One region of the Stenotrophomonas sp. STEN046 genome, then DNA from elsewhere that is predicted to be linked to it. Evidence: predicted binding sites of a transcription regulator. Region 1 holds the regulator's gene; the other holds the start of a gene.
What was found. The regulator FliA, encoded in region 1, starts transcription of late flagellar genes. The targets are predictions, from matches to a motif close to TAAAGTTTNNCNNNCNNNGGCCGATAA.
Positions count from the first base shown of each region.

Region 2: a site for FliA is predicted at 11,906-11,932, ahead of ACVOLJ_RS08180 (methyl-accepting chemotaxis protein). Genes of this name have one in related genera too.

Region 1 is NZ_JBRRDR010000001.1:10,016-25,065, reverse strand. Features, by position in the region: gene ACVOLJ_RS00105 (putative bifunctional diguanylate cyclase/phosphodiesterase) at 1-1,255, shown strand, start outside; gene flhB (flagellar biosynthesis protein FlhB) at 1,383-2,513, shown strand; gene flhA (flagellar biosynthesis protein FlhA) at 2,510-4,615, shown strand; gene flhF (flagellar biosynthesis GTPase FlhF) at 4,761-6,392, shown strand; gene ACVOLJ_RS00085 (MinD/ParA family ATP-binding protein) at 6,379-7,266, shown strand; gene ACVOLJ_RS00080 (RNA polymerase sigma factor FliA) at 7,263-8,006, shown strand; gene cheY (chemotaxis response regulator CheY) at 8,064-8,456, shown strand; gene ACVOLJ_RS00070 (protein phosphatase CheZ) at 8,456-9,061, shown strand; gene ACVOLJ_RS00065 (chemotaxis protein CheA) at 9,064-10,902, shown strand; gene ACVOLJ_RS00060 (flagellar motor protein) at 11,049-11,789, shown strand; gene motD (flagellar motor protein MotD) at 11,791-12,834, shown strand; gene ACVOLJ_RS00050 (ParA family protein) at 12,839-13,621, shown strand; gene ACVOLJ_RS00045 (chemotaxis protein CheW) at 13,618-14,772, shown strand; gene ACVOLJ_RS00040 (STAS domain-containing protein) at 14,995-15,050, shown strand, end outside.
Region 2 is NZ_JBRRDR010000012.1:19,744-34,793, reverse strand. Features, by position in the region: gene ACVOLJ_RS08250 (DnaJ C-terminal domain-containing protein) at 1-98, shown strand, start outside; gene pilH (twitching motility response regulator PilH) at 172-543, opposite strand; gene ACVOLJ_RS08240 (YhdH/YhfP family quinone oxidoreductase) at 632-1,627, opposite strand; gene hflK (FtsH protease activity modulator HflK) at 1,780-2,916, shown strand; gene hflC (protease modulator HflC) at 2,913-3,776, shown strand; gene ACVOLJ_RS08225 (DUF2065 domain-containing protein) at 3,845-4,030, shown strand; gene ACVOLJ_RS08220 (adenylosuccinate synthase) at 4,355-5,647, shown strand; gene ACVOLJ_RS08215 (hypothetical protein) at 6,319-6,675, shown strand; gene ACVOLJ_RS08210 (hypothetical protein) at 6,831-7,463, shown strand; gene ACVOLJ_RS08205 (nucleotidyltransferase domain-containing protein) at 7,505-8,149, shown strand; gene ACVOLJ_RS08200 (hypothetical protein) at 8,160-8,519, shown strand; gene ACVOLJ_RS08195 (deoxyguanosinetriphosphate triphosphohydrolase) at 8,645-10,096, opposite strand; gene ACVOLJ_RS08190 (M23 family metallopeptidase) at 10,156-10,764, opposite strand; gene ACVOLJ_RS08185 (L,D-transpeptidase family protein) at 10,769-11,734, opposite strand; gene ACVOLJ_RS08180 (methyl-accepting chemotaxis protein) at 11,962-14,088, shown strand; gene ACVOLJ_RS08175 (autotransporter domain-containing protein) at 14,177-15,050, opposite strand, start outside.

The sequences.
Region 1 (15,050 bases):
AGCCGAACAGGGTGGCAGCCGCTTTGCGGTGATGTTCATGGACCTGGATGGCTTCAAGCAGGTCAATGATGCCTACGGCCACCAGGCCGGCGATGCGCTGCTGGTGGCGGTGGCCGAACGTACCCGGCAGCTGCTGCGCCCGCACGACCTGTTGGCGCGGCTGGGCGGCGATGAGTTCGTGCTGGTCGTGCGCATCGAGCAGGACGAAGACCTGCCCACGCTGGCCCGGCGCATCCTGCAGGCGGTGGGCAGCGGCCCGCTGCTGCCGGACAACGAACTGCAGGTGACCGCCAGCATCGGCGTTGCGATCTGCCCCGACCACGCCGCCAGCGAACGCCAGCTGATGGCCTTCGCCGATGCCGCGATGTACCAGGCCAAGGAGTCCGGCCGCAACGCGTTCGTGCTGTTTGCCGACTGGATGAATGACAGTGCCGAGCAGCAGTTCCGCCTGCTGGCCGACCTGCGCCGGGCCATCGGCAGCGAACAGCTGTTCCTGCACTACCAGCCCAAGATCCGCGTTGCCACCCAGAAGGTGGCCGGGGCCGAAGCGCTGATCCGCTGGCGCCATCCCGAACATGGGCTGATCCCGCCGGACCGGTTCATCCGCCTGGCCGAACGCAGCGGCGCCATCAACGAAATCGGTCGCTGGGCGCTGGACCAGGCCTGCCAGCAGCTGCGCCGCTGGCACGACGCCGGGCATGACGGCTGGTCGATGTCGGTGAACCTGTCGCCGGTGCAGTTCAGCTCGCCACACCTGCTGCAGGACGTGCGCGAGGTGATCGAACGCTACAGCGTCGCCCCGCGCAACCTGGTGCTGGAGATCACCGAGAGCACGGTGATGCGCGATACCGATACCAGCCTGCGCCTGCTGCAGAGTTTTTCCGCGCTGGGCGTGGGCATCTCCATCGATGATTTCGGTACCGGCTACTCCAGCCTGCTGTACCTCAAGCGCCTGCCGGCCACTGAAATCAAGATCGACCACGCCTTCGTGCGCGACCTGGAGCACAGCGCCGAGGACGTGGTGATCGTATCGGCGATCGTGGCGCTGGGCCACGCGCTGGATATGGACATCGTGGCCGAGGGCGTGGAAACCGCCGCCCAGCGCGCCTATCTGGAACGCCTGGGCTGCGACTACCTGCAGGGCTTCCTGCTGGGCCGCCCGGTCGACGCTGCCCGCTTCATGCAGCTGCACGACCTGCCGCGGCCACGGGTGGAGCTGGCACAGAGCCCGCCGCCGGGCGATCCCGCCCGGTAGCGCCGGGCCATGCCCTGGCAGGTGCCAACCTTGGTTGGCACATCCCATCGGCGCCGGGAAACCCGCCGGCCGCCGTCACGGAACACTTCTTGCACGCGCCCTGGCATCTCCTGCCGTAGTGCCCGTGATGTCCGAGAACGAATCCGCCGGCGAAAAAACCGAACAACCGACAGAAAAACGCCTGCGCGATGCCCGTGAACAGGGCAACCTGCCGCGCTCGCGCGAGCTGGGCACGGCCGCCGTGTTCGGCGCCGGCGTGATCGCGGTGATGGCCACCAGCGGCTCGATGGCCAGCGGCGCGCGCGCCTGGATGAAGCAGGCCCTGAGCCCGCCACAGAGCCTGCGCCAGCACCCGCAGGAGCTGTTCGGCCACTTCGGCGACCTGCTGCTGCAGCTGATGTGGGTCATCACCCCGCTGGTGCTGGTGTGCCTGCTGGCCAGCTTCGTGGCACCGCTGGTGATGGGCGGCCTGCGCTGGTCGGCCAAGGCAATGATGCCCGACATCAACCGCATGAACCCGATGTCCGGCCTCAAGCGCCTGTACGGCGCCGAGGCCGTCGCCGAATTTGCCAAGTCACTGCTGCGCATCGCCTTCGTCGGCGTCGCCGCCGGCATGGTGGTCTGGACCGGCTTCAATACCCTGCGCGGCCTGATCCACCAGCCGCTGGAAACCGCCATCGGCGATGGCCTGGGCTTCACCCTGCGGCTGCTGCTGGCCACCGCCGGCGCCATGCTGGTGCTGGCCGCCATCGACGCGCCGTACCAGCGCTGGAACTGGATGCGCAAGCTGAAGATGACCCGCGAAGAACTGCGCCGGGAAATGAAGGAAAGCGAAGGCAGCCCGGAAGTGAAGGGTCGCATCCGCCAGCTGCAGCAGCAGATGGCCAACCGCCGGATGATGGAAGCGGTGCCGAGCGCCGACGTGGTGGTGGTCAACCCCACCCACTATGCGGTGGCACTGAAGTACGAAGGCGGCGCCATGAACGCCCCCACCGTGGTCGCCCTGGGCGTGGATGAAACCGCCCTGCGCATCCGTGAAGTGGCCGACGGCAACAAGGTCGCCATCGTCTCCGCCCCGCCTTTGGCACGCGCCTTGTATCGGGAAGGCCAACTCGGCAAGGAAATCCCCGTGAGACTGTATTCAGCCGTCGCCCAGGTCCTCTCTTACGTCTACCAGCTGCGCAGCTGGCGGACCGGCCCGATGCCGTCCGCGCCGCAGATCGCGGTGGATGAATTCGGCAACGGGGGTCGCCCATGAACGCGCAGACCTCCGGCTTCAACACCCGCCGCGCGCTGGAGATGATCCGCCAGGGCCTTGGCGCGCCGCTGATCGTGCTGGCCCTGCTGGCCATGGTCGTGGTGCCGCTGGCCGCGCCGGTGCTGGATGCACTGTTCACCTTCAACATCGCCATCTCGCTGATGGTGCTGCTGGCGGTGGTCTACGTGAAGCGCCCGCTGGACTTCACCATCTTCCCGATCGTGCTGCTGATCACCACCATGCTGCGGCTGGCGCTGAACGTGGCCTCCACCCGTGTCATCCTGCTCAACGGCCAGAACGGCCACGATGCAGCCGGCAAGGTCATCGCCGCCTTCGGCGAGTTCGTCATCGGCGGCAACTACGCGGTCGGCATCGTGGTGTTCGCGATCCTCACCATCATCAATTTCGTGGTCATCACCAAGGGTGCCGGCCGCGTCTCGGAAGTGACCGCACGCTTCATCCTCGACGCGATGCCCGGCAAGCAGATGGCGATCGACGCCGACCTCAACGCCGGTTTGCTGACGCGTGAAGAAGCCAAGCTGCGCCGCGAGGAGGTCCGCGAGGAAGCCGACTTCTACGGCGCGATGGACGGCGCCAGCAAGTTCATCCGCGGCGATGCCATCGCCGGCATCCTGATCCTGTTCATCAACATGCTCGGCGGCCTGGCCGTCGGCGTGCTGCAGCATGGCATGCCCTTCGGCGATGCTGCCGCCACCTACACCCTGCTGTCGATCGGTGACGGCCTGGTGGCGCAGCTGCCGGCGCTGCTGGTCTCCAGCGCGGTGGCCATGCTGGTCACCCGCGCCTCGCGTTCGCAGGACATGGCCCAGGCCATGAGTGGCCAGGTGTTCGGCCAGTACCGTGCGCTGGCCATCACCGCCGGCATCCTCGGCGTGGTCGGCCTGGTGCCGGGCATGCCCAACGTCGCTTTCCTGACGCTGGCCGTGATCCTCGGCTTCATCGCCTGGAAGGTGTACCGCAAGGGCCAGGCACCGGCCGCCGATGCCGGCGCCAGCAACAATGATGCCGCCGCGCTCAACGCGCTGGGCCGCCCCGCCGCGCCGGCGCCGACCGCCGAACTGAGCTGGGACGAACTGCGCCCGGTCGATCCGTTGGGCCTGGAGGTCGGCTATCGACTGATTTCGCTGGTGGACAGCAACCAGGGCGGCGAGCTGATGGCGCGCATCAAGGGCGTGCGCCGCAAGCTGACCCAGGATGTCGGCTTCCTGATTCCCTCGGTGCATATCCGCGACAACCTGGAACTGCCGGCCAACGGCTACCGCGTGCTGGTGCATGGGGTGCCGGTGGCCACCGCCGAGATCCACCCGGACCGCGAACTGGCGCTGGACCCCGGCAGCGCGCTGGGCCCGCTGGAGGGCATTGCCGGCAAGGACCCCGCCTTCGGCCTGGATGCCACCTGGATCCAGCCGCACCAGCGCGCCCAGGCCGAGACCATGGGTTACACCGTGGTCGACCCGGCCACCGTGGTGGCGACCCACCTTTCGCACCTGATCCGCGAACACGCCCCGGAACTGCTCGGCCACGAGGAAGTGCAGCACCTGCTGGCCAACCTGGCCAAGAGCGCACCCAAGCTCGTCGAAGATCTGACACCGAAGGCATTGCCGCTGTCGGCGGTGGTGCGTGTGCTGCAGAACCTGCTGATCGAACGCATTCCGATCCGCCAGCTGCGCAAGATCGCCGAAGCGCTGGTGGAACACGCCCCGCACAGCCAGGACCCGGCCGTGCTGACCGCCGCCGTGCGCACCGCACTGGGCCGCTTCATCGTGCAGGAGATCGCCGGAATGTCGGCGGAGCTGCCGGTGTTCACCCTCAACCCGCAATTGGAACGTGTCTTGCAGGAGTCCACGCAGGGCAACGGCGCCGCGCTGGAACCCGGACTCGCTGAGCGACTGCACCAGAGCCTGGCCGAATGTGTCAGCAAGCAGGAAGCCAAGAATGAGCCGGCGGTCGTGCTGGTGCCGGGCCCGGTACGTTCCGCGCTGGCCCGCCTGGTCCGCCACAGCGTTCCGTCGCTGTCGGTCCTGGCCTACAGCGAGGTGCCGGAAGACAAGCGTCTGAAGCTGGTTGGAACGATCAGCTGACGCCGGCGTCCGATGCGCCAGAAAACAGACACCACTTACACACCGCAGCAACAGACAGATTCCAAGGGGAACCCGAACCGTGCAGACCACCGACCATCCGCGTTCTCCGACCGCCACTCCGCCGACTTCGTCCCGTGACCACAGCATGAAAATCAAACGATTCGTCGCCGCCGACATGCGCTCGGCCATGAACCTGGTGCGCAAGGAACATGGTCCTGACGCCGTGATCCTGTCCAACCGCCGGATCGAGGAAGGCATCGAGATCGTGGCCGCCGCCAACTACGATGAAAGCGCGGTGCAGCGCGCCCTTGAAGCATCGCGCCGCGAGGTGGCCCCGCCGCCGCCGCCGAAGCCGCGCACCGCCGCCGATGCGGTGATTGCCGCGGTCACCCGCCGTCGCAGCAGCAGCCCGTCACCGGAACCGGTGGCCGCTACCACCTCGGCCGTTGCGGCCCTGGCCCGCGCCGCCGTCGGCGCTACCGGCCGCACCCTGGACAGCGCCGACGAGATCGTGCCGACTCGTGGCAGCACCGGCTTCGCCGCCACCCTGGCGCGCGCCGCCGTCAATGAATCGACGCTGCCGGAACAGATCTTCGCTCCCTTCGCCGAAGCCATCGTGGCACCGCCGGCCGCGGCTCCGGCGCCGCCGGCGGCGCCAAGCAACCGCGCGCGCTTCCAGATCGATCCGCCGCTGGAAGACCCGGCCCCGGCCCCGGCCATCTCGCCGCCGCCGTTGCCGGTCGCCGCAGCACCGGTCATGTCGCACCACGAAGACGAGCCGGCACCGGTTGCCGTGCAGCCGCAGGACCTTGCACCGGCACCGCTGCCTGCGCTGGCACCGGCGCCCGCACTGACCCTGGTGGCCCAGGACGACGCCGAGATCCGCCACCTGCGCCAGGAAGTGGCCGGCATGCGCCAGGTGATCGAGCGCGAGATGAACCGCTTCACCGATGAGCGCCTGCGTGGCTGCCCGGTGCGCGCCACCGCGCTGGACCTGATGGATGAGTACGGCTTCGACGCCGGCATCGCCCGCGACGTGGCCATGCAGATTCCGCTGGAAACCGAAGCCCATCGCGGCCGCGGCCTGATGCTGGGGCTGATCTCGCGCAAGCTGCCGATTGCCCCGGTCGACCCGATGGAGGAAGGCGGGGTGATCGCCCTGGTCGGCCCCACCGGCGCCGGCAAGACCACCACCATCGCCAAGCTGGCCTCGCGCTTCGCCGAAGCCCATGCGGCCCGTGACGTGGCCCTGGTCACCACCGATACCCTGCGCATCGGCGCCCGCGAACAGTTGTACGGCTACGGCCGCCAGCTTGGCATTGCGGTGCACGAAGCCAACAGCGGCACCGACCTGGACCAGCTGCTGGAACGCCTGAAGGACTACAAGCTGGTGCTGATCGACACCGCCGGCCTGGGCCCACGCGACCGTGCACTGGCCGCCCAGCTGCAGTGGCTGCGTGCCGCCCGCCAGGTCCGCACCCTGCTGGTGCTGCCGGCCAACACCAGCTTCGGCGACATGGACGAGGTGGTGCGCCGCTTCGGCGCGGCCAACCTGCAGGGCCTGGTGCTGAGCAAGCTGGACGAGACCGGCCGCTTCGGCAACGCCCTTTCCGTAGCCGTGGACCACAAGCTGCCGATCACCTGGGTGACCGATGGCCAGGACGTTCCCGACGACCTGCACCGGGCCAGTGCGGCCAATCTTGTACTTCGCCTTGAAGATTTGCGCCGCGCGGCCGATATGCCCTGCAACCCGGAGTTGAACCATGCCGTCGCGTGAGTACGCCAAGCTGACCACCACCTTCCCGCTGACGGCGACCCGCAGCGAGCCGCTCGGCCCTGTGCGCACCATTGCCGTGACCGGCGGCAAGGGCGGCGTGGGCAAGACCAACGTGTCGGCCAACCTGGCCGTGGCGCTGGCCGGCATGGGCAAGCGCACGCTGCTGCTGGACGCCGACCTGGGCCTGGCCAACATCGACGTGATCCTGGGCCTGAACCCGACCAATACCCTGGCTGACCTGGTCGCCGGCCGCTGCAGCCTGGACGATGTGATCATCGAAGGCCCCAACGGCGTGCTGGTGGTGCCGGCCGCATCCGGCCGCCGGCACATGGCCGAGCTGGCCCCGGCCGAGCACGTGGGCCTGGTCAACGTGTTCTCCGAGCTGGAACGCGAGCTGGACATCATGGTGGTGGACACCGCAGCCGGCATCAACGATGGCGTGCTGACCTTCTGCCAGGCCGCGCAGGACACCGTGGTGGTGGTCTGCGATGAGCCGGCCTCGATCACCGATGCCTACGCACTGATCAAGGTGCTGTCGCGCGAACGTGGCGTGGACCGCATCCAGGTGGTGGCCAACATGGTGCGCGACCCCAACGAAGGCCGCGTGCTGTACGAGAAGCTGACCCGGGTCTGCGAGAAGTTCCTGGCCGATGTCTCGCTGAACTACCTGGGCTGCGTGCCGCAGGACGATTGGCTGCGCCTGTCGGTGCAGCGCCAGCAGCCGGTGGTGAAGGCCTACCCGTCCAGCCCGTCGGCGCTGGCGATCACCGAGATCGCCCGCCGGACCGCACGCTGGCAGGCACCGACCGAACCGCGCGGTGGCGTCGAATTCTTCCTCGAGCGCATCATCAAGCAGCGTGGGGTGGCCGCATGAAAGGCGCCGCTCAATACAGGGAAGTCCAGCGCACTGCGGCCAATGAAGTCATTGCCCAGCACTCGGACCTGGTGCGGCGCATCGCCCATCACCTGGCCGCCCGCCTGCCGGCGAGCGTGGAAGTGGATGACCTGATCCAGGCCGGCATGATGGGCCTGATCGAGGCCTCGCGCAGCTACGACGCCGACCAGGGTGCATCGTTTGAAACCTACGCCTCGATCCGCATCCGTGGCTCGATGATCGATGAGATCCGCCGCGGCGACTGGGTGCCGCGTTCGGTGCACCGCCGCGCCCGCGACGCCGCCGCCACCATCCGCCGCCTGGAACAGAGTACCGGCCGTGCCGCCAGCGCCACCGAAGTGGCCGCTGCAATGGAAATGCCGCTGCCCGAATACCTGCGGCTGATGGAGGACGCCTCGCGCGGCCAGGTGCTGAGCCTGGAATCACGCATCGAAGACCAGGGCGAACTGGACACCATCGCCCAGGGCGGGCCGACCCCGCAGCAGGTGCTGGAGCGCGGTGAATTCGGCCGCGAACTGGGCAATGCCATCGGCCTGCTGCCCGAGCGCGAACAGCTGGTGCTTTCGCTCTACTACGAGCAGGAACTGAACCTGAAAGAGATCGGCGCGGTGCTCGGGGTGAGCGAGTCACGCGTCTGCCAGATCCACGGCCAGGCCGTGCTGCGCCTGCGCGGCCGCCTGAAGGTCTTCGAAGCCGCCGATGCCGGCCTTGAACAATGAACATGATCGGGGCGGCCGACGCCGGCCCCGAGAGCTGATCAACAAAGGAACTCTGCTTTGAACAAGAACATGCGCATCCTGATCGTCGACGACTTCTCGACCATGCGTCGTATCGTCAAGAACCTGCTGGGCGATCTGGGCTTCACCAATACCGCTGAAGCCGAGGACGGGCATGCCGCGCTGTCGTTGCTGCAGAGCCAGCCGTTCGACTTCGTGGTCACCGACTGGAACATGCCGGTGATGACCGGCATCGAGCTGCTGAAGGCGATCCGTGCCGATGCCAAGCTGAAGACCCTGCCGGTGCTGATGGTCACGGCCGAAGCCAAGCGCGAGCAGATCATCGAAGCGGCGCAGAACGGCGTGAACGGGTACATCATCAAGCCGTTCACCGCGCAGACGCTGGAAGAGAAGCTGGGCAAGATCTTCGAACGCCTGGCGGCCAGCGCCTGATGGACACTACGGTCGACAAGAGCGCCCTCGCCCTGCGCCTGCAGGAAGCCCTGGATGCACTGGAATCGGGCGACGAAGCCGCCTGGCGCCAGCGCATCGATGGCCTGGTGGCATTGCGCACGCAGCCGATGATGAGCGGCCTTTCGCGGCTGGCGCGCGAACTGGGGCAGGCGCTGGGTGAACTGCCGACCGTGCCTGATGAAGCCGGCGAGCTGGATGACGCCTGCGCGCGCCTGGACCACGTGGTGGCCATGACCGAGCAGGCCACCCACCGCACCCTGGACCTGGCCGAAGAGTGCCGCAACCTGACCGAGCAGCTGCGTGCCGATGGCCTGCAGCCGGGCCAGGACGCGCAGCTCGACCGCATCCGCCACAACCTTACCGAGATCGCCCTGACCCAGAGCTACCAGGACCTGACCGGCCAGATCATCCGTCGCGTGGTCGGCATCGTCCGTCGCGTGCACGAAGGCTTTGGCGCGCTCGGCCTGCCGCCGGAACAGCATCGCACCGACCCGGAACTTGCCGGGCCGGCACTGAAGGGACTTGACCGCCACGCGGTCTCGCAGAACGACGCCGACGACCTGTTGTCGGATCTGGGGCTGTAAGCATGGGCGCGGTAGCCGACGACATCACTGCCGATTTCATCATCGAGGCCCAGGAAATCCTGGATCGCCTGGGCGAACAGCTGGTGTCGCTGGAACAGGCACCGCAGGACAACGAACAGCTCAACGCGGTGTTCCGTGGCTACCACACGCTGAAAGGCGGCGCGGGCTTCCTGGGCATCACCGCGATGGTCGAGCTGTGCCACGCCGCCGAGGAAGCTCTGGGCGCCGCACGGGCCGGCCAGGCCGTGCTGCAGGCACATCACTTCGATGCCGCCCAGCAATCGCTGGACTACCTGCAGTCGATGCTCGATGCGGTGTCCTCCGGTACCGAACCGGGCTTTGCACCGCCCGAGCTGGTCGCACAGTTCGATGTGCACGGTGGCGCTGCCACCGCAGCGTCGGCCGTGGCCACGCCGGCAGGCGCCGGCGGCGACCTGATCACCGATGATGAGTTCGAGGCACTGCTGGACCAGCTGCACGGCGGCAAGGCCCCGACCACCATCGCAGCGACGGCGAAGAAAGCCGACGACATGATCAGCGAGGACGAGTTCGAAGCCCTGCTCGACCAGCTGCATGGCGGCGCCGTGCCGGGCGCGCAACCGATCGCTGCTGCCGTTGCTGCTCCGGCAGCGCGTCCGGCGCCGGCAGCGCTGCCGGCACCGGCGGCCAGCAAGCCGGCAGCCAACAAGCCGGTTGCCGAAGCCGAACACACCGTGCGCGTGGACACCAAGCGCCTGGATGCCATCGTCAACCTGATCGGCGAACTGGTGCTGTCACGAAACCGGCTGAAGACCCTGCGTACACGCCTGCGTGACGAAGAGCTGGATCGTGCCGTGTCCACTCTGGACATCGCCACCGCACGGCTGCAATCGGCGGTGATGCGCACGCGCATGCAGCCGGTCGGCAAGGTGTTCTCGCGCTTCCCCAAGGTGGCCCGCGATGTCGCGCGCTCGCTGAAGAAGGAAGTGGACCTTGAGCTGATCGGCGCCGAGACCGAGCTGGACCGCAACTTGGTCGAAGCGCTGGCCGATCCGCTGGTGCACCTGGTGCGCAACGCCATCGATCACGGCGTGGAAATGCCCGACCTGCGCGAAGCGCAGGGCAAGCCGCGGATGGGCCACGTGCGCCTGTCGGCGCAGCAGGAAGGCGACTACGTCAGCATCGAGGTGCAGGACGACGGCGCCGGCATCGATCCGGAAAAGCTGCGCGCCAAGGCACGCGAGAAGGGCCTGATCGACCCGGAAGCCGCCGCCCGCCTGAGCAGCGAGGAATGCCTGCACCTGGTGTTCCTGCCTGGCTTCTCGACCAAGCAGCAGGTCACCGACATTTCCGGCCGTGGCGTCGGCATGGACGTGGTGCAGTCGCGCATCCGCGAACTCAGCGGGCAGATCCAGATCCAGTCGGAACTGGGCCGTGGCAGCCGCTTCATGATCCGCGTGCCGTTGACGCTGGCGATCCTGCCGACCCTGCTGGTACAGGCCGGCGAGGATGTCTACGCGCTGCCGCTGGCGCGCGTGATGGAAGTACTGCATGCGCCGCGTACCTCGCTGGGCTGGTTCGACGGTCGCGCCGTACTCGATCGCCGCTCGCACACCCTGCCGCTGGTCGACCTGCGGCAATGGCTGGATGTGACGCCCGCCGCCTCGCCGCTGCTGACCATCGTCGTACTGCAGGCCGGCGAAACCCGCTTCGGCCTGGTGGTGGACCAGGTGCGCGGCCGCGAGGAAGTGGTCATCAAACCACTGCCCAAGGCATTGCGCGGCCTGCGCGGTTATGCCGGTGCAACCTTGATCGGCGATGGTCGCATGGCGCTGATCCTGGATGTGGACGGGTTGCGCTGAACCCCACCGGGCACGACCCGGCGCAACCGGAAACGGCCCCGCAGGGTAGCGCCGGGCCATGCCCGGCGACCCGAAAACTGTGACTACCGTCTGTACACAACCTCCCGGTGTCTCAAGTCCCATTCACACAAGCCGATACCGGACCCATGGATAGACTCAGCCTCATTGGACTTTTCCTCGCCCTGGCCTCACTGGTCGGCGGCAGCATCCTCAAGGGCGCCGGCCTGGCGTCGTTGTGGTCGCCTGCGGCGTTTGTAATCGTCATCGTCGGTACCATCGCCGCCATCCTGCTGCACACCTCGCCGGCCGTGTTCAAGCACGCCTTCAAGATCGTGCGCTGGGTGGTGCGCCCGCCGCACAGCGACCGCCGCGAACTGATCCAGCAGATCGTGGAGTGGAGCAACATCGCCCGCCGCCAGGGCCTGCTGGGCCTGGAAGCACAGGTGGAAGCGCAGCAGGACCCGTTCCTGCGCAAGGGCCTGCAGCTGCTGGTGGACGGCGTCGAACCGGAATCGATCCGGCACATGCTGGAAATCGAACTGGGCAGCCAGGAGCACCAGGACCAGGCCGGGGCCAAGGTGTTCGAGGCGATGGGCATCTACGCACCCACGCTGGGCATCATCGGCGCCGTGCTCGGCCTGATCGCGGTGATGAAGAACCTCGCCGACCCGAGCAAGCTCGGCCACGGCATCGCTGCCGCGTTCACCGCCACCATCTACGGCATCGCCTCGGCCAACCTGCTGTTCCTGCCGATCGCCGCCAAGCTCAAGAGTGTGATCTCGCACAACACCCGCGACCGCGAGATGGTCATCGAAGGCCTGATCTCGATCGCCCAGGGCGAGAACCCGCGCAACATCGAAACCAACCTCTCCGGCTTCCTGCACTGACATGGCCCGCCGCAAGCACCACGAAGAGCACGCCAACCACGAAGCATGGGCCATTCCCTATGCCGACCTGATGACGCTGCTGCTCGCCTTCTTCGTGGTCATGTACGCGATCTCCTCGGTCAACGAGGGCAAGTACCGGATCATGGCCGATGCCCTCACCGATGCCTTCGGCGGCGCACCGCGCACCATCAACCCGGTGCAGGTCGGCAACAAGCAGGTGCAGGGTGGCGGCTGGGACAGCCCGTCGGTGATCAAGTCCGGCACCAAGATCGGCCCGTCGGCGCCGGCGCCTTCGCACGACCCCACCCTGCTGCCGTCGATGGCCTCGCAGATGCGCATGCCGGTGTCGGTGCACAACCAGGAACAGATCGCGCGCGCCGAGCGCCAGCTCAACAGCATCGCCGACCGCCTGACCGCCGCGCTGGCGCCACTGATCGACCGCGGCATGATCAGCGTGCGCCGCACCGAACTGTGGATCGAGGTCGAAATCAACAGCGACATCCTGTTCCCCACCGGCTCGGCCGCGCTCGATGTACATGCGCGTGACACCCTGGCCAGCCTGGCCGGCGTGCTGCGCGATGTGCCCAACAGCGTGCGCGTGGAAGGCCACACCGACAACATCCCGATCGCCACCGCCACCTTCCCTTCCAACTGGGAACTGTCGGCCGGCCGCGCCGCCAGCGTGGTCCATCTGTTCGCCGACCAGGGCGTGCAGCCCTCGCGACTGGCCATGGTCGGCTACGGCCAGTTCCGCCCGCGCGAGGAAAACGACAGCGCGCAGGGTCGCAACCGCAACCGCCGGGTGATGGTCATCATCCTGGCCGACACCAGCCATTCGGTCGATCCGCTGGGCGAGCGCCTGAATGCCGCCACCGGTGCCGCCACAGGCAACGACGCCGGCAACCCCAGCCGCGCGCCGACGCAAGCCTCGGCGGCATCGCCGGCACGTACCACCCCCACACCCCCCATCGCACCGGTGCAGTTGCCGCCGGTGCCGGCTGGCAGCCGCGTCGGCGCCGCCGTTCCCCCGGCAATGAAGGAGTAATCCGATGCGCATCTGGGCAGTCGCCAACCAGAAGGGCGGAGTCGGCAAGACCACCACCACCCTCGCCCTCGGTCGCGGCCTGGCCGCGCTCGGCCACCGCGTGCTGCTGATCGATCTCGATCCGCACGCCTCGCTCACCCGCGCCTTCGGCGTGCCGATCGAACCGGCACCGGCCGGCGTGCTGGAACTGTTCGGCGCGCCACCGGCCGACCTGGCCACGCTCAGCCATGCCAGCAACATTTCCGGGCTGGACTACGTGTGCGCGCAGGCCTCGCTGGCCACGCTGGAACGGCGCAGCGCCAACCAGCCCGGTCTCGGCCTGGCACTGCAGAACGCGATGGCGCGCCACCAGGGCCAGCACGACTACATCCTGCTGGACTGTGCGCCCACCCTCGGGCTGCTGATGATCAATGCACTTGCCGCCGCTGATCGCCTGATCATTCCCACCCAGGCCGAGCCGCTGGCCCTGCACGGGCTGGATGGCATGGTCCGCACCGGCGAAATGGTCGAGCGCTCGCGCCGTCGCCCGCTGCCGATCTCGATCCTGCCCACCCTGTTCGACCGCCGCACCCGCACCGGCAACGAGTCGCTGCGCGCGATGCAGGACCGTCACGCCAGCCGGGTCTGGGAAGACGCCATCCCGATCGATACGCGCATCAGCAATGCCGCCGGCCTGACCCTGCCGAGCATCGGCGAGGACTACCCGGGCCGGGGCCTGGCTGCGTACCGGCGTGCACTGAACTGGATCCTCGGCGAAGACGCACGTGCGCTGGAGCAGGCTGCATGAACACCACCGGCCTGCTGGACGACTATCTGGACCAGCTGCTTGGCGACGCCATCGCCGCAGCACCGGCCATCGAACAGGAACCGGTCGCTGCCTCTGGTAGCGCCGGGCCATGCCCGGCGGACGCAGCACCCGAATCCGAACGCGAACCCACCTGGGACGATCTCCCGGCCGAGGTCGTCTACGAAACCGGCGCAGTCGCTGCCACCCCGGCCAGCGACGACGCCGCACTCGAAGCCGCCTTCGACGCGGCCACCGGTCGCGCCGGGCCATGCCCGGCGGACACAGCACCCGAATCCGAGCGCGAACCCACCTGGGACGATCTCCCGGCCGAGGTCGTCTACGAAACCGATGTGGTCGCTCCCGTCGCGGCCGCCCCTGCGGCGCCGGAACCGACCTGGGACGACCTGCCGGACGAGGTCATCTACGAAACCGACGCGGCCGACAGCCTGGCGCACACCGACAGCCCCGGGCTGCAGGCAGCCTTCCAGGCCGCCGCCGACGGTGAGGAGGTTCCTGCGATCGCCACTCCCGCCGCAGCCGTCGCCCCCGCACGCCCCGCCCCCGCGCCGATGGCCGCGATGGCCCCGATGTCACGCGCGCCCGTGGCACCGCCGCCGCGCGTGGCCGTCGACGCACCGGCCAGCAATCGCCCCGGCACCTGGCAGGAACTGCAGGCACAGGCACATCAGCCTGCCAGCAGCCCGCACCCGCAGAACCGCCGCGCCGGTGAGCGCGCCTCGCGCTGGTTGCGCCTGCGCTGCGGTACCCAGGCCTACGCCCTGGAGCTGCTGAAGGTGCAGGAAGTGGTGCTGCCGGTTCCGCTGCTGCCACTGCGCGGCACTGCCCCGGAAATGCTCGGCATCATGAACCTGCGCGGCCAGGTGGTGCCGGTGATGGACCTGGGCCTGCACCTGGGCGCCGCCTCGGCCGAGGACGATGCCCAGACCCGTATCGTGGTACTGGAAGAGAACGGCGAGACCCTGGGCCTGCGCGTGTCGGCGGTGGAAGACGTCGCCAACCTCACCGATTCGCAGATAGAGCCGCCCGATACCGCCCGCATCTGCCAGATCTCCAACGAACTGTTCCGCGGCGTTGCCCGCATCAGCCAACGCCCGATGATCCTGCTCGACGCCAGTCACCTGCTGGGCTGAGCAGGAAACGGCAGGGCGTCGGCGCTCCGCGCCGATTCCAAACCGTCCGTCAACCCCCGGCAGCAACGGCCACCGGGCAGTGGGGACGGCAGCTGCTGATTCGCAGAATCGGCTCCTTCCGTCCCCGAAAAGCCCCGCTTCGGCGCTCCGCGCCGATTCCTCCCCTAAAGAACCCCCCGCCGGTGCCGTTATGAATGTCGGAACCGTTTGTCCGGAGCAACGATGAGCACTGTCGAACTGGGTGAGGATCTCGGCATCGAGAGCAGCACCGAGCTCAA
Region 2 (15,050 bases), on a different contig from region 1:
AGATCGTGGAGCTGGAGATCGTTGCCCCGGCTGCGACCGACGAGGCGCAGAAGAAGGCCTACCGGAACCTTGCAAAGGCTTTTGGCGAGACGATCTGACGGTAGCGCCGGGCCATGCCCGGCGGATTCGAACGCGTGCCAACCAAGGTTGGCACCTGCCGGGGGCGCTGCTTCAGCCCTGCCCGGCGAACACCCGCTCCAGCACCTCGGACAACTCGTCTTCCGAGAACGGCTTGGTGATATAGGCCTTCGCGCCCTGGCGCATGCCCCACATGCGGTCGGTGTCCTGGTCCTTGGTGGTCACCAGGATCACCGGGATATGCCGGGTTGCCTCGTCGCGGGCAAGCGTGCGGGTGGCCTGGAAGCCATTGAGGTTGGGCATCACCACATCCATCAGCACCAGGTCGGGCAGCTCGGCCTTGGCGGTTTCCACGCCGGCCGCGCCATCGGTGGCGGTCAGGATCTGGTGCCCGAGCTTCTCGACGATGCGCTGTATCCCCAACAGCTGCGACGGTGAGTCGTCGACGATCAGAATGCGTGCCATGTTGTTCCCCATGTAATGCCCGAAGTGTAGTGCGGGCATCGTGTCGGCGGGAGGACGGCGGCTGCCGTCCGTCGCCTGCCTGCGACGTTCAGTCGATCCGCACCACGGTGCGGCCCAGGGAGCCACCGGCCAGCATGCGATCAAACACCGCAGGCAGGCCATCCAGGCCGACTTCGGCAGTGCAGATGCGATCCAGGTGCTGTGGTTTCCACTGGTTGCCCAGGCGTGCCCAGACCTCTTCGCGCAGCGCGCGTGGTGCATTGGCCGAGGACACGCCCAGCAGCGAAACGCCGCGCAGGATGAACGGCATTACGGTCATATCAAGTGTCGGGCTGGCCGCCAGCCCGGCGCTGACCACGCTGCCATAGGGCACGGTCTGTGCCAGCAGGCTTGCCAGCATCGGCCCGCCGGCGTTGTCCAGGCCACCACCGAAGCACGCCGACTGCAGCGGCCCGGTATCGGCCAGTGCCTCGCGCGGCAGCACCTCGGCAGCGCCGATGTCGCGCAGGAAGCTGGCCTGCTCGGGCTTGCCGCTGATCGCGTGTACGGCATAGCCGGCACGGCTGAAGATATCCACGGCCAGCGCGCCAACCCCGCCGCTGGCGCCGGTGACCGCCAACGGCCCCTGCTCGGGCGTCTGCCGGTTGTCCTGCAGGCGCAGCAGCGCCAGTGCCGCGGTGAAGCCGGCAGTGCCCAGCACCATCGCGTCGCGCGGGCTCAAGCCGGCCGGCTGGGCGATGACCGCGCTCGATTCCAGCCGCGCGTACTGGCTGTAGCCGCCATCGCGGGTTTCACTCAGGCCGCAGCCGGTGGCCAGCACCGCATCGCCCTCGCGCCAGGCCGGATCGGTGGAAGCCACCACGGTGCCTGCCACGTCGATTCCCCCCACCAGCGGAAAGCGGCGCAGGATCCGGCCCTTGCCGGTGCCTGCCAGGGCGTCCTTGTAGTTGACCGAGGACCAGTGGGCGCGGATCAGGACCTGGCCGGGATTGAGGTCGTCCAGGCCCAGCTGGACCAGGCCGCTGCGATAGCCGGCGTCGTCTTTTTCAATGCGGAAGGCGGTGAACGGGGTGGTGGGGGCCATCGGCGCTGCCTGACTTCGAGGAAAACGCCACCTTACCGGTTCCTGGCCCTTTCAATCCTGCCGGTCCGCCCCATCTTGTATGATCGGTAGTGGTTCACGGCTGGCGTTGCGGGAAGGGCCCGCGTCGCAGCCCAAATCTTGATGGAGCGTGCATGGCCTGGAATACACCCGGCGGCAACAAGGGCGGACAAGGCCCCGAGGACAATCGACGTGGGCCTTTCGGCACGCGCGGCGGTGGCAATGGTGGCGGCTGGGGCGGCTTGCCCGGACCGCTGAAGGACCTGTTCGACGGTGGCATCCTGCGTTGGGTGGCGGCTGCGGTGGTATTGCTGGTGCTGTTCTCCAGCTTCCAGCTGATCGGCGAACAGCAGCGTGGCGTGGTGCTGCGCTTCGGCCAGTTCTCGCGCATCCTGACCCCAGGCCCGAACTTCAAGTTGCCGTGGCCGATCGAATCGGTCACCAAGGTCAACGCCACCGAGATCAAGACGTTCTCGATCCAGGTGCCGGTGCTGACCCGCGACGAGAACATCGTCAATGTCTCGTTGAACGTCCAGTACCGCATCGATGACCCGCAGCAGTACCTGTTCGGCACCGTTGATGCCAACCAGGTGCTGGAACAGTCGGCGCAGAGCGCAGTACGCGAGGAAGTCGGTCGTGCCGACCTCAATGCCGTGCTGAACAACCGTGGCCCGCTGGCCGTGGCCGCCGAAGAGCGCCTGCAGACCCTGCTGGGCGCGTTCAAGACCGGCCTGACCGTGACCGGCCTGACCCTGCAGGACGCCCGTCCGCCGGAAGAGGTCAAGCCGGCCTTCGACGAGGTCAACGGTGCCCAGCAGGTCAAGGAACGCCTGATCAACGAAGCCCAGGCCTATGCCGCCAAGGTCGTGCCGGAAGCCCGAGGCCAGGCCTCGCGTGCCCGTACCACCGCCGAAGGCTACAAGCAGGCCGTGGTGTCCAAGGCCGAGGGTGATGGCCAGCGCTTCAGCCTGTTGCAGGCCCAGTACAAGGACGCGCCGGAAGTCACCCGCAAGCGCCTGTGGCTGGAAACGGTACAGCAGGTGCTCAGCGAGAACCGCAAGGTGATCGGCGGCGATGGCCGCCAGCTGATCTACGTGCCGATGACCGGTGATACCCGCGCCAGCACGTCGGCACCGGCACCGGTGCCGAATCCGGATGTGGTGATGCCGTCGCTGCCGGGTACCACGGCGGTGGAAGCTTCCCGTGATCCGGGCCGGCCGGTGGGCCGCCCGACCGGGCGTTCGAGCGGCCGTGAGGAGGGCAGCCGATGAGAAATTCTATTTGGATCGCCGTCGCCGTCGCGGTGCTGCTGGGCCTGCTGGGCTCGGTCTACGTGGTCCGCGAGGACCAGACCGCCATGGTCCTGAACCTGGGCAAGGTGGTGCGTTCGGACATCAAGCCGGGCCTGCACTTCAAGTTGCCGGTGGTGGAAACCGTTCGCGTGTTCGACCGCCGCTTCCAGGTGCTGGACACCGCGCCGGCCCGTTACTTCACTGCCGAGCAGAAGGACGTCAGCGTCGACTTCTTCGCCATCGGTTACATCTCCAACGTCGGCGATTATTTCCGTGCCACCGGCGGCGATCCGCGTATCGCCAATGCCCGCCTGGCACCGATCATCACCGACTCGCTGCGCAACCAGATCAACTCGCGCACCCTGCAGCAGCTGGTTTCCGGCGACCGCAGCGAGCTGATCGCCGAGCAGCTGAAGGGGATCAACGAAGCGGTGGCCGGGCTGGGCATGCAGATGATCGACCTGCGCATCAAGCAGGTGGACCTGCCCACCGACAGCCAGGTGATCAACGATGTGTACGAGCGCATGCGCGCACAGCGCAAGCAGGAAGCAGCCAAGCTGCGTGCAGAGGGCGAGGAGCAGTCGCTGACCATCCGTGCCCAGGCCGACCGTGACAGCACCGTGCTGATCGCCGAAGCCGAACGCGATGCCCAGCGCCTGCGTGGTGAGGGTGATGCCGAGGCTGCACGGATCTACGGCAAGGCCGGCTCGGCCGACCCGTCGTTCTATGCGTTCTACCGCAGCCTCGAGGCTTACCGCGGCTCGATGACCGACGGCAACGGCGTGATCGTGCTGGACAAGAACGACCCGTTCCTGCAGTACCTCAAGAACGATCGCTGAAACCGCAGTGCGATACCCCACGGGGCCCGGCCACTCGCCGGGCCCCGTGCTTTTCCGGAGTTCCCCCCATGAAAGATCTGTTCGCCGCCGTCTGCCTGGTCGCGGTGCTGGAAGGCCTATTGCTGTTCGCGGCCCCCGTGGCCTGGAAGCGCATGGCCGAACGCCTGCTGGACCTGCCCAGCCCGGCGCTGCGCAGCTTTGGTGGCTTGGTCCTGCTGGCCGGCCTGAGCCTGCTGTGGTGGGTGCGCCACTGAACCCGCCGGGCCGGCTGCGTCTAGGTGCGTGGCCCGGCTCTGGTGGATGCCAACCTTGGTTGGCATTGCCGGCCAGCGGCTGGCACGACCGGATGAGACGCCTGACCGGCCGGTGAAGCCGTCCGTCGGAAAGGTGGCAGCCGACCCCGGAAACCCGGATAATGCACAAAAGCCGGACGGGCCTCCCCGTTCGGCTTTTTCTGTGTCTGGGCCTTCCATCGCCGGCTGCTCCCCGTTTGGAGCCGCCATCCAGGTGCTGGCCAGCCCCGCCACGGTTTACCCGTCCGCGGCCCCGATGGCCGCTACAAAATCGAGGAGCCCGTCATGGGTCAGTCTGTCGTAGTGTTGGGTGCCCAGTGGGGCGATGAAGGCAAGGGCAAGATCGTCGATCTGCTCACTGAGGAAATCGGCGCCGTCGTGCGCTTCCAGGGTGGCCACAATGCCGGCCACACCCTGGTCATCAACGGTAAGAAGACCGTCCTGCACCTGATCCCGTCGGGCATCCTGCGCGACGATGCGCTGTGCCTGATCGGCAACGGCGTGGTGATCTCGCCGGCCGCGCTGCAGAAGGAGATCGCCGAGCTGGAAACCTCCGGCGTGGAAGTGCGTTCGCGCCTGAAGATCTCCCCGGCCGCGCCGCTGATCATGCCGTACCACATTGCCCTGGACCAGGCGCGCGAACGCGCTGCCGGTGGCAAGGCGATCGGCACCACCGGTCGCGGTATCGGCCCGGCCTACGAAGACAAGGTGGCGCGCCGCGGTATCCGCATCGCCGACCTGCACTACCCGAAGCAGCTGGAAGAGCTCCTGCGCACGGCGCTGGACTACCACAACTTCGTGCTGACCAAGTACCTGAACACCGACGCCGTCGACTTCCAGAAGACCTTCGACGAGGCGCTGGCGTTCGGCGAGTACGTGCAGCCGATGAAGTCCGACGTGGCCGGCATCCTGCACGACCTGCGCAAGCAGGGTAAGCGCGTGCTGTTCGAAGGCGCGCAGGGCGCACTGCTGGACATCGACCACGGCACCTACCCGTACGTCACCAGCTCCAACACCACCGTCGGTGGCGCGCTGGCCGGTGCCGGCGTCGGCGCCGATGCGATCGACTACGTGCTGGGCATTGCCAAGGCCTACGCCACCCGCGTCGGCGGTGGCCCGTTCCCGACCGAGCTGGACGATGAAATCGGCCAGGGCATCCGTGACCGCGGCGCCGAGTACGGTGCCTCGACCGGCCGCCCGCGTCGCTGCGGCTGGATGGATATCGTCGCCCTCAAGCGCGCGGTGGCCATCAACGGCATCAGCGGCCTGTGCATCACCAAGCTGGACGTGCTGGACGGCATGGAAAAGCTGAAGGTCTGCATCGCCTACGAATACAACGGCAAGCGCACCGAGTACGCACCGCTGGACGCGCAGGGCTGGGAAGACTGCACCCCGGTGTACCTGGAGTTCCCGGGCTGGACCGAGAACACCCATGGCATCACCAACTGGGACGACCTGCCGCCGGCCGCACGCGCCTACCTGCGTTCGCTGGAAGAACTGGCCGGCTGCCCGATCAGCATCGTCTCCACCGGCCCGGACCGCGACCACACCATGGTCCTGCAGGACCCGTTCGCCTGAGCAATAACGCGGTTCAATTGAAAAAGAGCGCCGCGACTCCCTGTGGGGTCGCGGCGTTTCGTTTTTGGCCGAAGCAATCTTCGGCGGCTCGGGGGGCTCCAGTAGTGCCAGCCCATGGCTGGCAGAACCGAAGCCACCAACATGTCGCTTCCAGCACGCCAAATCGGCCGACCACGTCAAATTCTCCCAAGCCACACATCCCTCATGCTCCCGCATACAACTTCTGGTAAGCGATAAACGTCACGCGCCATTCTGAAGTGAGGGTTGTTCGCGTCACCGCGCGTCGCTCTCGTCCGCGCACCAGCACAGTCGCGCCTATTCCTGTCGCATCCACCATTTCCCGGGCATGCAACACTTCGCCCTGCGCTCTCTATTCATCCGAAGCATTCGAATTTTTCTCATTGAATCGAACGTGCAGGCGTAGACACCATGGCGCGCCACCGAAAAAGGGTGGCCGGGCATCCAAACCCGCGATATGTGCTGTAAGCGCTTGTCAGCCGGCACCGTCCTGAAACGGTGCCGGCTGGCAATCCGTCGGCCTTTATGGCGGGCGGTGCGTGGGGGTCTTCGGACCCGCCGGTCTAGCACGTATCCCGGTTTGGAACCCGCACCGTCCGCCACCCCGCTTCCACGCGGTGGCGCTGTCACGTACAGCCACGGAAGCCGACGCCATGACCACTCGCAAGACTCCGCCGTTCCATGTTGTTGAGCCCATCAACGACGACGCCAATCCCGCCGACGATCTCAGCACGTTCCAGGGCTGCCTCACCCGCATCCGTGATGGCGAAGGCTCCGATGGCATGTTGTGGCCGGAGGAGAACCTGTCCGACGGACGACGTCAGTCCCTGGCGCGGATCGACCGTGCGGCCGTGGGCATCCTCACCGCGGTGGAAATGCTGCATGCGGCCAACCGTTGCGCCACCATGGCGACGCCGCGCAGGCACCTGGACGAAGGTGTGGTTGAAGGGCTGTTCTTCGCGTGCCGCGAACTTGCTGAGCTGGTCTGCAGGGAAGTCAGGCCGGCCTGACCTCCTTCCGCATGTGCGATGCCCAGCCTCGCCATCTTGCGAGGTACCGGGTGGGCTCATGCGCTGCTTTACGCCGGCACTGTGGGCACGTGCAGTTCTGCGCTACGTTGTGGCCAACGCCAGCAGGGATGCATCGCGATGACCGGGAGTTCGGCATGAAGGGCGAGACCGTGGCACGGGTGAGCCTGTGGCTGCTGTGGAGCCTGTGGACGTTGGCCTGCACCGTGCTGCTGCTGGGCGCGGTCGCCAACCACCTGGCCTCGCGCACGCAGACCCTGCCGCTGGTGCTGCAGCCGGGCGACACGGCCGAGATCACGGTCTATCGCTTCATCGACGATCCGCTGCGCCTGCGACTGCGCTATGCGGACGATGGCCTCGAGCCGCCGATCGATCCGGAGGTGCGCCTTCGCGCTGAAACGCCGACCGATCGCAATGAGTTCCGCGCGGATACGCGCTCACCTTCGGCAACGGCCGAGGTCATTCGTGCACTGGAATCGGTCGAGCCCGACCGCTTCGCCGCCTCGTACTTCGGCTACGGCCGCGGTGATGCATTGCCGCGTGGCCGTTCCTGGCTGCGGTTGACCGTGCTGGCGGTCGACCCGGCGCTGGCCGGCCGTGCGGCCTCGGTGGAGTTGCTACCACCGATGGACATGCTGAAGCTGACCGACCTGGACTACCTCTGGCTGTGGCCGTTCTTCTTCTGGCAGCCGGTGGCGCTCCTTTTACTGATTGCCGGTGGCGGACTGGCGGCCGCCAGCATCGCGCTGCGGCGCTGGCGACGCCGGTAGCGGCAGGCCACGCCCGGCGGGATACTTGTCATATACCCAATATGGGTATCCCTGCCGACAATCGGTCTTCTGCCGGCCCTGTCGGGCTGGCCGACGCGCTCTTCACCCAGACCCAGCAACGGGTGCTGGCCCTGCTGTTCGGGCAGGACAGCCGCGATTTCAGCATCTCTGAGCTGATCAGCGGCAGCGGTGCCGGCTCGGGCGCCGTGCAGCGCGAAGTGGCCAAGCTGGTCGCCAGTGGCCTGGTGAACCAGCGGCGGGTCGGCAGCCAGAAGCGTTGCCGGGTCAACGCACACTCGCCCATCCATGTCGAACTGGTGTCCCCGGTGCACAAGACCGTCGGCCTGGCTGGTCCGCTGCGCGACGCATTGCAGCCGCTGCAGGACCAGATCACCTGTGCATTCGTCTATGGATCGGTAGCCAAGCGAGGTGATACCGCGCACAGCGACATCGATCTGCTGCTGGTGTCCAATACCTTGGGCTATTCTGAACTGATGGCCGCTCTGGACCCGCTTGAAGCCCGACTTGGGCGGCCCGTGAACCCGACGCTGTACATGCACGACGAACTGAGCGAGCGCCTGCGCAAGGGCAATGCCTTCCTGCAGCGGGTGCTGGAACAACCCAAGCTGTGGGTGATTGGAGGAAAGGATGACCTCGCCTTTGCAGAACTTGGTAGGGCCGGGTAAGCCGCTTTCGTTGGAACCGCCGCATGCGCGCGAGATCGAGGGACTGCAGCGTTCCGGCCTGGCGCGTTTGCGCGATGCACGCAATGGCACGCTTTCGCTGGAAAGCCGCTTCGGCCGGGCCTACAACGAGGCCCATGCGCTGAGCCTGGCGGCATTGCGCGGGCAGGGCTACCGGCCCAGCAACCGCTACATCATGTTCCAGTCCCTGAAGCACACCTTGGGCGTTGGCCCGGAGGTCTGGCGCGTGTTGGACAAGTGCCACCAGCAGCGCAACCTTGCCGAGTACGAGGGTGAACTGGATGCCAGCGGTCGTCTGGTCGAAGACCTGATTGCCGCGTGCGAGGCGGTACGAGTTGCTTCTGGGCTGTAGAGCCGTGTGCGTGAATGCAGTGCAAACGGGGTGATCGTTTCATCCCTACATGCTGGTTCGTAAGGCCCCACGGTGTGCCCTCTGAGCTTCTATAGAAGCCCCGATTGTGCGGGGCTTCTGCTCATCTATCGAACATCTCCTGATCCATTGAACTGCCGTGCGAGGTGTGTTGCATAGTTGTCAGACATTCCGCTTACGAAATCCATAACTCTCATCAGAGCCAAGTACTCACGCGAAAAGACTTGGGCTCCAATGGAAGAAATTTTCGGGTCGAACGTGTTTCGCCCAATCAGGTCGAGTGCCCGCTTCGATTTGTAATCACCCTCCGTGGCGTTGGTCACGTGGCTGATGGCGGCCCTGCAGAGTACGTTCAGGATTGTTGCGAGTGTGTTGTAAGCCCCAATCTCTAGCTCAACCTTTCGGGGATGCTGGAAAATTCGTTCCTTTGCTAGGTTTTTAGCGTCCTGAACACATTTGACGACAGCTGGATCACACTTTGCCAGCAGGTCGTTAACCTCCCCGCGGAGTACGTCGCTTTCGTTGTCAATGAATGCCTTTGCGCCCGCATCGACAAATGCCGATATTATTTTTCCTCGAACTAGTGGGGGCTTCCTGCCAGGGCGGAGATCCTTAAGGTCACTACTCAATTCTGCAAGCTTGCTGCGGTCCAGTACTGGTCGTATTATTTCGAATACCTCGTCCCAGTTCAGGATGCCCATTTCTATTCCGTCTTCCAAGTCTAGAATCGCATAGCAAAAATCGTCTGCCATCTCCATAAGGTGGGCAAGTGGGTGGCGACAGTACCAATTATCACCCTTCTTCAAGAGGCCAGTCGCCTCTGCCACCTCTCTAAATAGATCCTCCTCGGATCGGTACACCCCGTACTTCGAGTCCTTGGGTCGCGCCCCGCTGGCAGCATCGACGGAATTCCATGGGTATTTGATGAAGGCGCCGAGAGACGCATAGGTTAGGCGCATTCCGCCATCGTAAGGGTGGTACTCCGAGGTGGTCAGCACCCGAAAACCTTGGGCGTTGCCCTCAAATAGTTTCAGATCTGCTGCTTCGTTCGGCCGTAATGTCTTGAGGATGTCCTCAGATTCATTGGAGAACCAGTGTCTAATTGCCTCCTCGCCTGTGTGCCCGAAAGGGGGGTTGCCGATATCGTGAGCAAGACAGGCCGTCTGAACGATGTCGCCGATGTCTGCTGGGGAAAATAGTTCTGGAAGCTTCTTTTCCTTGATTAGCTCGTGCCCGACCCTCATTCCCAGCGTCCGACCAACACAAGCGACTTCCAGGCTGTGCGTCAGCCTGTTATGAATATGATCGTTGGTGGCTAGAGGGTGGACTTGCGTCTTGCGCGCTAGGCGCCTGAAAGATCCCGAGAAGATCACTTTGTCGTGGTCTGAATTGAACGGCGAACGGCCAACTTCGTCCTTTGGAGGTCTGTTGCCCAGTCGAGTCGAGTTCAGTAATTTTTCCCACTGCATCATCCTTGTTTCCCCTGTGAGTAATCCAATTCCCTCGCGCGTAACGGCGAGGAAGTTGAGATTTACACTGGAAACAGGCCGGATGTCCATACGCCGTATCCTTGGCGCGGTTCTGTCAGCCGAGTTTCACTGTTGGCGCCAGATCGAGTCTAGGGTGCTGTCCGAGCAAGAATCGGATACGGGTTGATCGATTCTCCCTTCCACCACTGTTTTTCCGGTCCCAGCACATGTACTTCGAAATGCAGGTGCGGCGCGTCGGCACTGGCGTTGCCGGTGCTGCCGACGTAACCGATCACATCCCCGCTTTTGATCACCTGCTTTTCCGCCAGGCCATCGGCATAGCGCTGCAGATGCGCATAGTAGTAGCACCAGCGTCCGGTGGGTTCGAACTGGTAGATCGTTAGGCCGCCGCGTTCGCTGTCGAACAGCTTTTCCACACGTCCGTCGGCTACCGCCAGCACCGGCGTGCCAGCGGCCGCCATGATGTCGATCGCATCGTGCACGCGGCCTTCGCTGCGCGCATCGGTGAAGGTATCGCGCAGCTGCGACGGCGCGATGTCCTGCACCGGCAGCAGCAGGCCTGCCGGCACGCCTGCGGACGTTGCACCAGGCGGCGGAGCCTGCGCTGCGGCCGATACGGAAGCCGGCGCAGCAACGCGCGTGCGCTGCGTTTCCGGCACAGGCGTGCCGCGCTGCAGCCACCACCCGGCGGCCACACCCAGTACCAGTCCAAGCACGATCAGCTGCGCAAGGCGCATCGTCTTACTCCTGCATCACCACGGCCACGGAGGTATCCACGGCTGCCGCCACACGCAGCGCATCCCAGTTGGTCATGCGCACGCAGCCATGGGATTCGGTCTTGCCCACGTGCCCGGGTTCCGGCGTGCCGTGCAGGCCGTAGTGGGGCTTGGACAGGTCGATCCACACCTGCCCGACCGGGTTGTTGGGGCCGGGCGGAATCGTCGCTTTGCGATCACCCTTCTTCGCGTCCCAGAACAGCTTGGGGTTGTAGTGGAAGGGCGGGTCGCGGAACACGCCGAGGATCTTCCATTCACCGATCGGCAGCGGATCATGCTCGCTGCCGGAAGAGACCGGGACCTGCGCGATCACCTTGCCCTGTGCATCGAACAGCTGCAGGGTGGAGTCGGACTTGTCGACCACCACCTTGGCCGCCTTCGGCAGTGCCGCCGGTGCGATGTTCGGCACCTGGATGCGGCTGCCGGCCTTGCCCAGGTCGACGCCGGGGTTGAGTGCCTTCAGCAGGTCCGGCGCGGCATGGAAGCGCTCGCCGAGTGCTTCGGCCACGCTGGTGTAGCCCAGTGCCTTCAGCTTGGCCTGTGCGGCCGGCTTTTTCGGAATGGCAACGAACGGACCGGCCACGTCCTCTGCGGTCAGCGTATAGCTGGCCAACGGGCTGACCGTGTCAGCCTGCAGGGCCTTCCAGGTGGCATCGTCCAGTTCACCGGTCACGGCAAGGCCATGCGCGGCCTGGAAACCGGACACCGCGCGGCGCTGGTTGCTGCCCACCTCGCCATCGATCTGCCCGGGTGAGAAGTTGGCACGGTCCAGCAGGACCTGGGCATGCAGGGCCGAGCGCGGTGCGATGTCAGGGCCGGATGTCTCGGCGATGGGCGCGGGCAGGTTGGCAGGCGGTGGCACCTGCGCGAAGGCGGGTGATGCCAGCAGCGCGAGGGCGAGCAGGGCGGGGCGGACTACAGGCATGGGCATCTCCAGCAGGTAACGCCTCCACCTTGCCCGCAGGCGGCGCCGAGCCACCGTGAAAGGGATCTGATGCCCGCATGAGCAAGCACGGCAGATGGGTGCGTTAACCGCTGCCGGGCGCAGCAGGACGGGGCTCACCAAGGTGAACGGCACCCGACGCCATCGATGGACGGCGATCAAGATTGCCTGCGCGCCCGCCGATAAGGGCACATCCCCCCCGTTTGGATTCACCCATGAACTACTTGAGGAACGTCAGGGTTGCCTGGCGTCTTGGGCTTGGCTTTGGCCTGCTGTTGCTGCTGGTTGCCGCCGTGGTTGCCACCGGTGCCACCGCCACCACCGTGCAGAAGCGCGCGATGGAGCAGGTGGTTGAGGTCGGCGTGGCCAAGGTGCGGCTGCTGTCGGAGATGCTCGATGCCAACAACCAGATGATGGTCGTGCGCCGCGAAATGCTGATCCGCCAGGGCGAAGAGCGCGCCAGCGACGAACAGCGCATCGCCGACCTGGTCAAGCGTTACGAGGCCAGCTGGACGGCCTACCAGGCACTGCCGGGCGATGCCGAAGGCAAGGTGATCGGTGAGACCATCGCCGCCAAGCGAGCGCTGGCCCGCCCGCTCAACAAGCAGACCAGCGAACTGATGGAACAAGGCGACTTTCCCGGTGCCGTGGCGCTGACCCTGGGCCCGGTGCAGGAAGCGGCCAATGGCTGGAACAAGGCGCTGGCCGATGGCGTGGCCTATGAAGAAAAGGAAAGCCGCGAGGCCGCCGCCGAGGCCATCCGGCTGGGCGAGCGCAGCCTGCTGCAGCTGCTGGTGCTGGGCGGTGTGGCGCTGCTGGTGGGCATTGCCGCCTCGGTGCTGATCGGCCGCAGCATGACCGCGCCGCTGGCGCGTGCGGTGCAGCTGGCCGAGCGCCTGTCCAAGGGCGAGCTGGACCAGGAGTTCCGCCTCGGCGGCCGTGACGAGCTGACCCAGCTGGGCGAGGCGATGGCCAGCGTGCGCCAGAGTGTGCAGGCCGCGATCGGTGCGCAGTTGCAGATGGCCGAGCAGCATGAAGCCGGTGCGATCCGTTACCGGATGGACGCCAGCGCCTTCCCCGGCGATTTCGGCCGCATGGTGCAGGCCACCAACCACCTGGTCGAATCGCACGTGCAGGTGCAGCTGCTGATGGCCGAGGTGATGCAGCGCTATGCCATCGGCGATCTCAGCCGCGATCTGCCCGAGTACCCGGGCGAGAAGGGCACGCTGACGCGCACCCTGGCAGCGGTGAAGCAGAGCCTGATGGCGATCAATGCGCAGATCGACGAACTGGCCCGCGCCGCCCGCGCCGGCGATTTCAGCATGCGCGGCGACGCCTCGGCCTTCCAGTACCAGTTCCAGGCCATGGTCAACCACCTCAACGGCATGATGGCCAGTTCGCAGGCCAGCATCGCCGATGTCTCCGACGTGCTGCGTGCGATCTCGCACGGCAACCTCACCGCACGCATGGACGGCGAGTACGAAGGCGTGTTCGCGCGCATGCGTGACGATGCCAACACCACCACCGCGCAGCTGACCGGCATCGTGCGGGGCATCCAGGTGGCCGCCGACAGCATCAACAACGCCGCGCAGGAACTGGCGGCCGGCAACAACGACCTGTCACGCCGTACCGAGCAGCAGGCCGCCAATCTGGAAGAGGCCGCCGCATCGATGGAAGAGCTGACCTCGACCGTTCGCCAGAATGCCGAACTGGCACGCCAGGCCGACAGCGAGGCGCATGCCGCCGGTGCCGCCGTGCGCGAGACCGAACAGGCGATGACGCAGATGGCCACGGTGATGGGCGAGATCGATCAGTCCTCGGCGCGCATCTCGGAAATCTCCACGGTGATCGATGGCATCGCGTTCCAGACCAACATCCTGGCGCTGAACGCGGCGGTGGAAGCCGCACGTGCCGGCGAGCAGGGGCGTGGCTTTGCCGTGGTCGCCAGCGAAGTGCGTACGCTGGCGCAGCGTGCCGGTGTTGCGGCCAAGGAGATCAAGGAACTGATCGAGGACGCCGCTGCAAAGGTCCAGAGTGGCCTGGCAGTGACCGTCGAATCGGAAGCCGCCATTGCCCGCGTCGCCCAGGCCAGCGCGCGTACCACCCAGCTGATGAGCGACATCGCCGCGGCCAGCAAGGAGCAGGCGGCAGGTATCGAGCAGGTCAACCAGGTGGTGGTGCAGATGGACCAGGTGACCCAGCAGAACGCCGCCCTGGTGGAAGAGGCGACCGCTGCCAGCCGCGCGCTGGAAGAGCAGGCGCATGCGCTGACCACTTCGGTGTCGGTGTTCCAGTTGGAGCAGGGCGTGCGGACGCCGCTGGCAGCGGCACGCGCTGCGTAAAGCCACGCGTTGAACAAGCAACCTGCGGCCTGCCTGCGCTGATACGCAGGCAGGTCGCAGTGTTTTCAGCCAGGGCGATGCAGCAGCCTCAGCGCGGCGCGGCGCTGGCCTGCGGCGGGCAACGGCGCGGGTTGCAGCGTTGCTTGCCGGTGCCATCGTTGTTGCCGAGCGTGCCGGTACCGGATGCACCGCCCGCAGCGCCATAGCCCACACGCAGGCCGATGCTGCTGGCACGGCTCGAGCCACGCGTCTGCTCGTGGCCCAGCAGCAGCGACATGAACCAGCCACGCTGCAGGCGCACGTCCATGCCGGCGGCAATCGACAGCGCATGGTCGTTGTAGCTCTGCATGCGCAACTGGTAATCCTGTGCTCGCGGACCCACCACGTAGTTCATGTAGGCGTCCCCCTTGTCATCCAGCGCCTGGCGGTACTCGATGCTCCAGAACGGGCGCACGCGCGCTTCCGGGTCGGCAGGCAGGTAGGCGCCCTCCAGGCCCAGTGCGACGGCGCTGTTGCGTACCACCTGCTCGCGATAGACCAGGTCGTACAGGCCCGCGCCGCTCTCGCGGTAGCTGTCCAGCGTACTGCGGCTGGCTTCAACACGGCCGTAGCCGGTCAGTGACATCCCCGCGTTGCGGTGTTCGTAACCGATGGCCAGCGAACCAAACCACTGGTCGCCGTCACGCTTGCCCTGTGCGAAGGCATCGGCGTCCGCGCTCCAGCGGCGCGTATCGAAGTCCAGCGTGCCGGTAGCGAGTACACCATCGACGAACAGGTGATCGCCACCGCGCCACAGGCCGTAGGCGGCCAGCGAGCGCTGATCGGATCTGACCCGTGCATCGCTGCCGTCCATGTCACTGTTGTTGCGACCGATGCTGCCGGCCACGCCGAACAGGAACTGATCGCCGAAGGCACGGTCCACACCCACGCTCAGGCCATCGGTGCGGAAGTCGTAGCGGCTG